One region of the Neobacillus solisequens genome, then DNA from elsewhere that is predicted to be linked to it. Evidence: riboswitches for the same ligand, from Rfam matches in the RefSeq annotation. Region 1 holds a riboswitch; each other region holds the start of a gene.
The links. Region 1 has a riboswitch for glycine ahead of ACI3K6_RS07570 (amino acid permease). Riboswitches for the same ligand answer to the same signal wherever they lie in the genome.
Positions count from the first base shown of each region.

Region 2: another riboswitch for glycine. It lies ahead of gcvT (glycine cleavage system aminomethyltransferase GcvT); the one in region 1 lies ahead of ACI3K6_RS07570 (amino acid permease).
Region 3: another riboswitch for glycine. It lies ahead of ACI3K6_RS17315 (ACT domain-containing protein); the one in region 1 lies ahead of ACI3K6_RS07570 (amino acid permease).

Region 1 is NZ_JBKFGJ010000005.1:119,179-122,441, forward strand. Features, by position in the region: gene ACI3K6_RS07565 (ATP-binding protein) at 1-42, shown strand, start outside; gene ACI3K6_RS07570 (amino acid permease) at 133-1,497, opposite strand; glycine riboswitch at 1,640-1,720, opposite strand; gene ACI3K6_RS07575 (histidine kinase N-terminal domain-containing protein) at 1,989-3,152, shown strand.
Region 2 is NZ_JBKFGJ010000013.1:104,237-107,499, forward strand. Features, by position in the region: gene gcvPA (aminomethyl-transferring glycine dehydrogenase subunit GcvPA) at 1-159, opposite strand, end outside; gene gcvT (glycine cleavage system aminomethyltransferase GcvT) at 178-1,281, opposite strand; glycine riboswitch at 1,505-1,593, opposite strand; gene ACI3K6_RS14265 (DEAD/DEAH box helicase) at 1,760-3,263, shown strand, end outside.
Region 3 is NZ_JBKFGJ010000018.1:141,085-144,347, reverse strand. Features, by position in the region: gene ACI3K6_RS17320 (aminotransferase class V-fold PLP-dependent enzyme) at 1-1,088, opposite strand, end outside; glycine riboswitch at 1,284-1,365, shown strand; gene ACI3K6_RS17315 (ACT domain-containing protein) at 1,449-1,724, shown strand; gene ACI3K6_RS17310 (PFL family protein) at 1,742-3,103, shown strand; gene ACI3K6_RS17305 (DUF2935 domain-containing protein) at 3,156-3,263, opposite strand, start outside.

The sequences.
Region 1 (3,263 bases):
AAGGGGCTAGGAACCATCGTTGACCTAGTTTTACCAGAGTAAAAGTGAGGGGTAAGTAAATAAATAAATGTTCTAGCCCCCTGTATGTTAACGAATGAACATACTAGGGGCTAGCATCTATTAAGGATGATTCTAAGCGGATACTCTTATCCGTTTCTCTCCTCTTTTTCTACTTGAATATAAAGTAAATAATAAAACAAACCAAATCGGTGTCAGCAATAAAGCCGGGCGTGTTGCATCTGCAAACAGCATAATAATAAGAATAAACGCAAACAACGCAAGAACGGCGTAATTCACAAATGGTGTAAACGGTGCTTTAAACTTGGATTTTGCCTGCAAATCCGGACGAGTCTTTTTATACTTTACGTGACATATGAGGATGACACCCCAAACCCAAATAAAACAAATGGCACTAATCGTGGTTACAATGCCAAAGGCCTGTTCCGGAATCAGTTTGCTTAAAAGCGCTCCCCCTGAAAGGACTAGAGTAGATACCAATAGCGCGTTGCCTGGCACATGATTTTTATTCAACTTTGAAAAATAAGCCGGCCCTTGTTCATTTTTACTTAAATTAAAAAGAATTCGACTTGTTGAAAACATTCCACTGTTACAAGCAGATGCTGCTGAAGTTAACACCACAAAGTTAATAATACCTGCGGCAACCGGAATTCCCACTAAGCTAAATGTTTTAACAAAAGGACTTTCTGACGCATTCAGTTGCGTCCATGGGTTAATACATAAAAGCACAATCAGGGCACCCACGTAGAAGAACAGAATTCGTAAAGGTATTTTATTAATGGCGGAAGGGATATTTTTTTCAGGATTAGATGTTTCCGCAGCCGATACCCCCACTAATTCCACACCTACAAAGGCAAAGACAACCATTTGGAAGGATAGTAAGAACCCTGAAACCCCGTTTGGAAAAAGCCCGCCATGCTCCCATAAGTTTTTAATAGAAACGGCACCTGCATCCGTTTTGAAGCCCATTACCAGCAAAATGACTCCAATGCCAATTAATGCGAGGATCGTAATGACCTTTATTAAAGCAAACCAAAACTCTAATTCTCCAAAAAGCTTAACGGTTAATAGATTAAGTCCAAATAGAATCAATAAACAAACGATGGCAGGAACCCATTGTGGGATCTGAAACCAATATCGTACATATACACCAACCGCAATAACATCTGCCATAGCCGTCATAATCCAACAAAACCAATACGTCCAACCTGTTACGAAAGCTGCCCGCGGTCCCAGATAGTCCTCAGCAATGTCTGTAAAAGATTGATAGCCTGCCTTAGACAACAAGAGTTCTCCCAGTGCCCTCATGACAAAAAAACAGGCAATCCCCACAATTAAATAAGCAAACATAATGGACGGTCCCGCCAATTGAATGGCTTTCCCGGACCCTAGGAATAACCCGGTACCAATGGTGCCTCCAATCGCGATTAATTGAACATGACGATTCGCTAAATTCCTTTTTAACTCTTGCTGTGCCAATGTGAACTCCTCCTTGTGAATGAATGAGCAATAAATATAACCCTATAAAAAAAAGAGATTGGATGTCCTCCAATCTCATGGTCATAAGAATAATAAATAATAGATGCCATACTGCCCATTGGTAGCATAACAAATACATATTCAGTACTCTTCTGTCCTTTTGCCTGAGATTGTGAACCCTTCGGCGCCGCGGATACCCCGCGGTCTCTCCAGAAGCCGCTCCTGCTATAGTGTGATCCATAGCAATCATAGCTTGCTAATATTGAATTTTTTGATAGAGCAAATTATTGTTAAATAATTTTTAATTTTAGTAGTATTTAAATACTTTGTCAACAAAATATTTTTTCCCTATATCATTTTAGACAAAGAGACTGCTTAGTTTTTTAAATTTTATTAACAACTTACCTACTTAGGGTGACAGGCACTCAAAAATCCAGTATATTGGAGCTAACTTTACGGGATTTTTATTCTAAATTAAAGGTAGGCTTTTTATGGAATCAACGGACCAAATGGATCATGTTTATCAACAACTGAGCCAGTTTCTTAAAATGCATCACAAAGAATTCATTGATTTATGGGAAGAACAGATCATCGTACATAATGACAAAGATGATATTGACTTGATTAGACACAACGGTTTTATCATGTACGAATTTATATCAAAATCGTTCGTAAAACAATTATCAGATGACCAAATTCAATCATTAGCTTACAAAATCGCCAAGCAACGAGTCGATGCGGAAATCAACATTGGTGAATTTGTTTATAATGTTAATCTTGGACGAAGTCTTATTGTAAAATGCGTAAACCTTTCTGGAATCGAGATTGAAAAATTACAACTCATCATTGATCTAATCAATCGACAGTTTGATTTATTCTGTTATCATGCTGTTTCCAGATACACAGAATTGAAAGATAAAAAACTGCAGGAACAAAACCTTTATATTTCCCAAACACATAAGGATCGACTGGCTATTCTTGGACAAATGTCCTCGTGCTTTGTGCATGAATTTCGAAACCCGTTAACCTCTGTAATGGGATTTATTAAGCTACTAAAAGATGATTATCCCAAATTACCATACTTAGACATTGTAAGCAAGGAACTTGAAGAACTTAAGTTTAGAATTACCCAGTTCCTGCATACCTCAAGAATGAACACAGTTAACGAAAGTAAGATGGGGGAAATCACCATAAAATTTATTTTAGAAGAAGTGCTTGATTTTCTATATCCAAGCATTATCGATGGTAAAATCAAGGTAAATACCAAAATAGACCCCAAAATAAAGATAATCGGCGATCAAAATGAATTAAAGCAAGTTTTTCTAAACCTATTAATGAATGCTGTCGATGCTGTAAGGGAAGATGAAAAACAAAGGAAAATTGACATAAATACAGAGGTGGACAGTGAACACATCAAGATTGTCATCTCTAATAACGGACCTACCATAAATGCCGATGAAGTAGCCTATATTTTCGAACCATTTTACACCACAAAGAAATTAGGTACGGGAATTGGCCTATTCGTATGTAAGAATATTATAGAAAAACATAACGGAAAAATTCATTGTCTATCTAACAATGATCTAACTACCTTTGAAATCACGTTACCCATAAATAAATCAGTTTGCGAAGAAATGGCTTCCCCAACTAAATAGCCTATCCTTTAGTTGGGGACCCGCTAAATGCGTACCTCTACAGGGATGAGTTCTTACATCCAGAACTCCCCTTTTCGTCAATATTATCCCCTGCATATTATTCATTTTTTA
Region 2 (3,263 bases), on a different contig from region 1:
CAAAGAAGGTTCCGACTTAGCCGCAGTTATGTTATATTCACCTTTAAATCTCACTTTTTCAGGAATATCACTGAATAACTCATCGATGGTGGAAACACCAATTTTCTCAAGCATGGCCTGTTTATCTTGTTCTGTCATTGGTAAATAGCGATGTTTCATCTTTCTTACTCCCTTCTACTATTTCTTTTCTTTTTTATAAAAAGGTGTCGGAATGACTTTAGCTTTTAATCGTTTTCCGCGAATTTCCACTTCTACTTCTGAATCAACAGCAGTAAATTCTGTTGAGATTAGGGCTAGACCAATATTTTTCTTTAATGTTGGTGACTGTGTTCCGGTAGTGACCACACCGATATGGTTAGTACCCGCATATACCGGGTAGCCATGGCGCGGGATACCGCGGTCAATCATTTCAATACCAACAATCTTTCTCGATAATCCCTTTTCTTTTTGTTGCACTAACGAGGTTTTTCCAATAAAATCTGCCTCTTTTTTCAACTTTACTGCAAAACCAATACCTGCTTCTAATGGGGAAATTTCTGGAGATAATTCCTGACCATAAAGAGCCAAATTAGCTTCAAAACGAAGGGTATCACGAGCACCTAAGCCACAGGCCACCACTCCATCTTCTTTTCCAGCATCGAGAATTACATTCCAAAGGTCAACGGCATCTTCAGATGAACAATAGATCTCAAAGCCATCTTCTCCGGTATATCCTGTTCTGGAGACCAAGGTTTTTCTTCCATTTATATCAACTTCCTGTTGAAATTTGAAAAAGCGAATTTGACTTAAATCTGCCTTGGTCAACCTCTGTAACACAGTTTCCGCCAGCGGACCTTGGAGGGCAAGCTGAGCCATTTTTTCTGATAAGTTTTTTATTGAGACGTCACCTTCAATGTGTGCTTCTAGCCAGCTATAATCTTTTTCGATATTAGATGCGTTCACTACAAGGAGGTAATGGTTATCCTCAATTTTATAGACAAGCAGATCATCTACTGTCCCCCCGTTTTCATAGCACATGGCTGTATATTGGGCACCACCGTTAGGGATCTTTGAAATGTCGTTTGTCATCATTTTTTGTAAATAGGCCAAGCTGTCAGTTCCTTTTACTTCGACTTCACCCATGTGGGACACATCGAATAGACCAGCTTTCGAGCGAACAGCTTCGTGTTCTTCCTTAATGCTGGAGAATTGTACCGGTAACTCCCATCCACCAAAATCAATCGTTTTCCCGCCATATTCTTTATAAACCTCGAAAAGCGGAGTACGTTTTAATTCAACCACTTAATCATCCCCCTTGAAATTCAAATTATTATGAAACTGCCTTTTTCAAAAGACACAAAACCACTTTTTCAATCACTGGAAATTCTTTCTCCGAATGAGAGGACACAAAAAAGGACAGACACCCCCCTTTGTAAAAAAGAAGGTCCCTGTCCTTTCACCTGAAAGTTTACCTTTGATGGCTTTCCCCTTTGGTGGCTGCACGAGGCAGCGCTCTCCAGAGCCGCGTCAAACAAGAGTTCTTTTGCCTGAGAGATTCACATTACATGCTTGCTCCTTCGGCGCTACCAAGGTAGTCTCTCCTCTTGTTGTCATCCGCATTTATAATATTTTCCAAATTGGTGATACTAAACATACTTATAAAATTTATTTGCTAATGCAAATATTTGAAACTTTCAAAGCTATTATCATCCTACCATTAAAGCAATGCTTCGAGCAATCATTTTTTAGTGCTGAACAAGTATTAAAAGGAGATGAAAATATGAAGGTTGAAATTGAATTTGATTCCTCTTGGCAGGATGATTTTTTACATAGAGTCGAGCATGATGGACCATGGGGAAACTGGGAGCTTTTTAAGTTGGCGATTGAGGTGGAGAAACATTTGGTGATTCCGGATTTTGAAGGTTTGCAAGCCCCTTCACATCTTCCCAACTTAACTCCACTCCCTCATCAACTTGAGACAGCTAAACAAGTTATTGAAAATATGAATGGCAAAGCCATTCTTGCTGACGAGGTTGGATTAGGAAAAACGATTGAAGCAGGATTAATTTTAAAAGAATACATGATTCGCGGCTTGGTAAAGAAAGTACTCATCTTAGTCCCTGCATCATTAGTCACCCAATGGGCTCAAGAATTAAACAGCAAATTTTTCATACCAGCCATTACTCAACGAAAAAGCTATGTTTGGGAAAGTTGTGATGTTGTTGTGTCTTCCATCGATACAGCCAAGCGGAATCCACATCGTGATATCATTTTCCAGCAGGACTATGATCTGATTATTATTGATGAAGCACATAAACTAAAAAATAATAAAACCAAAAACTACGAATTTGTTCAAAGTCTTAAAAAGAAATTTTGTTTGTTATTGACAGCAACTCCCATCCAAAACCGAATAGAAGAGATTTTTAACTTGGTATCACTATTAAAGCCGGGTCACTTAGGAAGTGAAACTACTTTTTATGAAAAATATAAACGGGATTCTCGCTCGTTAAATGATGATGAACATCTAAAAGAGTTGGTAAATAAAGTCATGATTCGAAATCGGAGGGCCGATACCGGGATTGAGTGGACGAAAAGACATGTGGAAACCATCCCAATCGAATTTACTCAGCCTGAAAAAGAGCTATATGAATCCATCACATCTCTAAGAAACGAAGGCGATTGGGTTCAGGCGAGCAGCTTTTCAGTGATGACTTTACAGCGCGAAGCATGCAGCAGCAGGGAGGCCGTTTTTTATACGCTTAAAAATATGCTTCAAAAAAAGGAGAACCCTCCTCGTGCCTATGAAGAGCAAATTGAATTTTTAATAAAAAAAGTGGAAGCTGTGCAAGCCAATTCAAAAGCAGAAAAGGCGCTTGAACTAATACAAAAGATCAATAATAAAGTGATTATCTTTACAGAATACCGTGCCACTCAGCTTTATTTACAATGGTATTTAAAGCAGCATGGCATTACATCAGTGCCATTCCGAGGTGGGTTTAAACGCGGAAAAAAAGACTGGATGCGGGAATTATTCCAAAAGCATGCTCAAGTCCTTATTGCTACTGAAGCAGGCGGCGAAGGAATTAACTTACAATTTTGTCATCATATCATTAACTTTGATTTGCCTTGGAACCCGATGAGACTTGAACAGAGAATTGGTCGGATTCATCGCTTGGGTCAGGAAAATGACGTGATGATCTATAATTTTGCTATCAAAAATACCGTCGAGGAACATATATTAAAGCTTCTTTACGAAAAAATTGAACTATTTGAAAAAGTAATTG
Region 3 (3,263 bases), on a different contig from region 1:
AGGTGAAGTCCTGGGATTGTTTTCAACATAGGCAGCAGTATGGATATTTGTTGTTTCTCCCTTTTTACGATATTCTCGATGCCCATTTGTTCTTTTAATTGAATGCAAAGTGCAGTTCGTATTGCTTGTAAAATCCCTGGAGTTCCCCCATCCTCACGAATTTCGATATTTGGATAATAATGATGTTCGCCCCATGGATTTGTCCATGTAACAGTCCCACCTCCAGGGTGATCGGGAACTTTATTTCCGTATAATTTAGAGTCAAACACCAAAACACCGCTCGTCCCGGGTCCTCCTAAAAATTTATGTGGTGAAAAAACAATCGCATCCAATTTTTCCAGCGGGTCTTTTGGGTGCATATTTATGTTGATATAGGGGGCTGATGCCGCAAAATCTATAAAGCATACCCCACCGTGTTGGTGCATGATTTTGGCTAATTGATGATAGGGAGTTTGAATACCTGTAACATTCGAGCAGGCAGTAAAAGACCCAATTTTTATTGTACGGTCTTGGTATTGCTCTAATAAGTTTTTCAAGTGGTTTAAATCAACCAACCCATTTTGATCTGCCTGAATCATTTCTACATCCACCATTGACTCACACCATGAAGTCTGATTAGAATGGTGTTCCATATGGGTTATAAAGACAATAGGTCTTTCCGTCACAGGTACAGTGCATTTATCTTTATATTTTTCATGTAGTTTAAATCCTAATATCCTCTGAAATTTATTCATAACAGAAGTCATTCCGAATCCATCAAATAAAACGACATCAGTCGGATGGGCATTGACATGATCTTTAATGATGTTTTTTGCCTGTTGATACATACCCGTCATCATTAAGCTGGTTACATTCGATTCAGTATGGGTATTAGCCATAAATGGTCCAAAAACCTCGGAAATTTTCTGCTCGATAGGGCGATACAGCCTTCCGCTGGCTGTCCAATCTGCATAAATGATCTTTTTCTTGCCATAGGGAGTAATATACTCCTGATTCATTCCAATCACATGTGATCGGAAGGTTTTGAAATAGGTCTCCAAATCGTCTGGAATACGATAAGTCTTACCACCGATACTAGCTGTTATCATTTCCATTTCCACCTCACCTGGAAATCTTTCCAATTAATATATGCATCGACTTTTTCCATGGGTCAGTTTTGCAGGATAGATTGTGACAATTATGAAAATATTAAAATATTTTTATTGACTGAATTCCTATTAATTTGTTAACATTTGTTTAATTCAATAAAGCAGTCGATGAAGGCTATGGGTGACACTATAGCTGGAGAGGCTTCTGGAGAGATCGTAAAAGAGTTTACGGCGCCGAAGGATTCACAATCTCAGGCAAAAGGACAGGAGAGAATGTTGTGCATAACCACTTGCGCACTCTTCTTACTTGAGATTGGAGTTGATCCAATCTCTTTTATTTATATTTTATGAGGTGAAAAAATGGAACTACGAAGAGCAGTAGTAAGTGTAATTGGAATGGACAAGGTTGGGATCATCTCGCGTGTCACAACCGTATTAGCAGAAAACAATATGAACATTCTTGACATCAGTCAAACCATTTTACAGGATTTTTTTACAATGATGATGATCATTGATGTTTCAGGGAATGACAATTTAAATAAAGTGCGGGACGAATTAGCTTTAATTGGTGAAGACATGGGCTTAAAAATCCACCTTCAATTAGAGGAAATATTCCAAGCAATGCACAGAATTTAATGAGGAGCGATCGTAGGATGTCAATTGCAATGGATGAGATTTTGCAAACCATTCGAATGGTGCAAATGGAAAACCTAGATATTCGGACTGTTACAATGGGGATTAGTTTACGAGATTGTGCAGATTCCGATTTTGAAAAAATGAATTTGCAAGTGTATGAGAAAATCACCACATACGCTAAGAATCTTAAAAGTGTTGCGGTAGAAGTGGAAAAAGAATTTGGGATTCCCATTATCAATAAACGAATTTCCATCACCCCGATTGCCGAAATTCTTGGTAACGCAACTGTAGATCAAACCGTAGAGCTTGCTAAAACATTGGATAAAGCTGCTAAACAATTGGGTGTAGATTTTATTGGCGGGTTCTCGGCCCTTGTTCATAAAGGACAATCAAAAGGCGATCATACTTTGCTTCAAGCATTGCCGAGGGCTCTTAGTGTTACAGAGAGAGTATGCTCTTCCGTTTCAGTTGCCACTACAAGAACCGGGATTAATATGGATGCTGTCAGAGAATTGGGGTTCATCATCAAAGAAGCAGCTGAACTAACAGCGGATCAAAATGGAATTGCCTGCGCCAAGCTTGTAGTCTTCAGTAATCCGGTTGAAGATAATCCATTTATGGCAGGAGCGTTTCATGGAGCTGGTGAGGGTGAAGCGGTGATCAATGTTGGTGTCAGTGGTCCTGGTGTAGTATTGAATGCTCTAAAACGTTATCCCGATGCAGATTTAGGTGAAGTATCCGATATTATTAAAAAAACGGTCTTTAAGATAACCCGTGCTGGTGAGTTAATTGGCCGTGTAGTTGCTGAGCGCCTTGGCATCCCATTTGGTATTATGGATTTGTCATTGGCCCCTACAAATGCGGTCAACGATAGTGTTGCTGAGATTCTCGAAGAAATTGGATTGGAACGGGTCGGTACCCATGGAACCATTGCCGCCTTAGCACTAATGAATGATGCTGTAAAAAAAGGTGGAGCCATGGCCAGTTCTTATGTCGGCGGTTTAAGCGGGGCATTTATTCCTGTCAGTGAAGATAATGGGATGATTCGAGGAATTACCGAAGGAGCCTTGACACTGTCGAAACTTGAAGCAATGACTTGTGTGTGTTCAGTCGGTCTAGACATGATCGCATTAACAGGAGATGCTTCCCCTGCCACTCTATCCGCTATAATTGCTGATGAAGCTGCAATTGGTATGATTAATAAGAAAACCACTGCTGTAAGGGTCATACCAGTTCCCGGAAAAAAAGAAGGGGAAATGGTGGAATTCGGAGGTCTCCTTGGACGTGCCCCGGTTTTGGGTGTCAACACTTTTAGCTCCCAAAAAATGATTTCCCGAGGCGGGAGAATTCCAGCACCTCTTCAAGCCTTGATCAACTAAGAAAAGAACCTGTGCCCCTTCAATAATGGCACAGGTTCTTTCTTTTACATAACTATAAGAACGATGGTTTTCTCAACGAGCAATGAGAACCTTCGGCATGAAGCTCTGGTGAGAATTCTGCCAGTTTTTTAATGAAATAGCAAGTTTCTGGAAAATGATG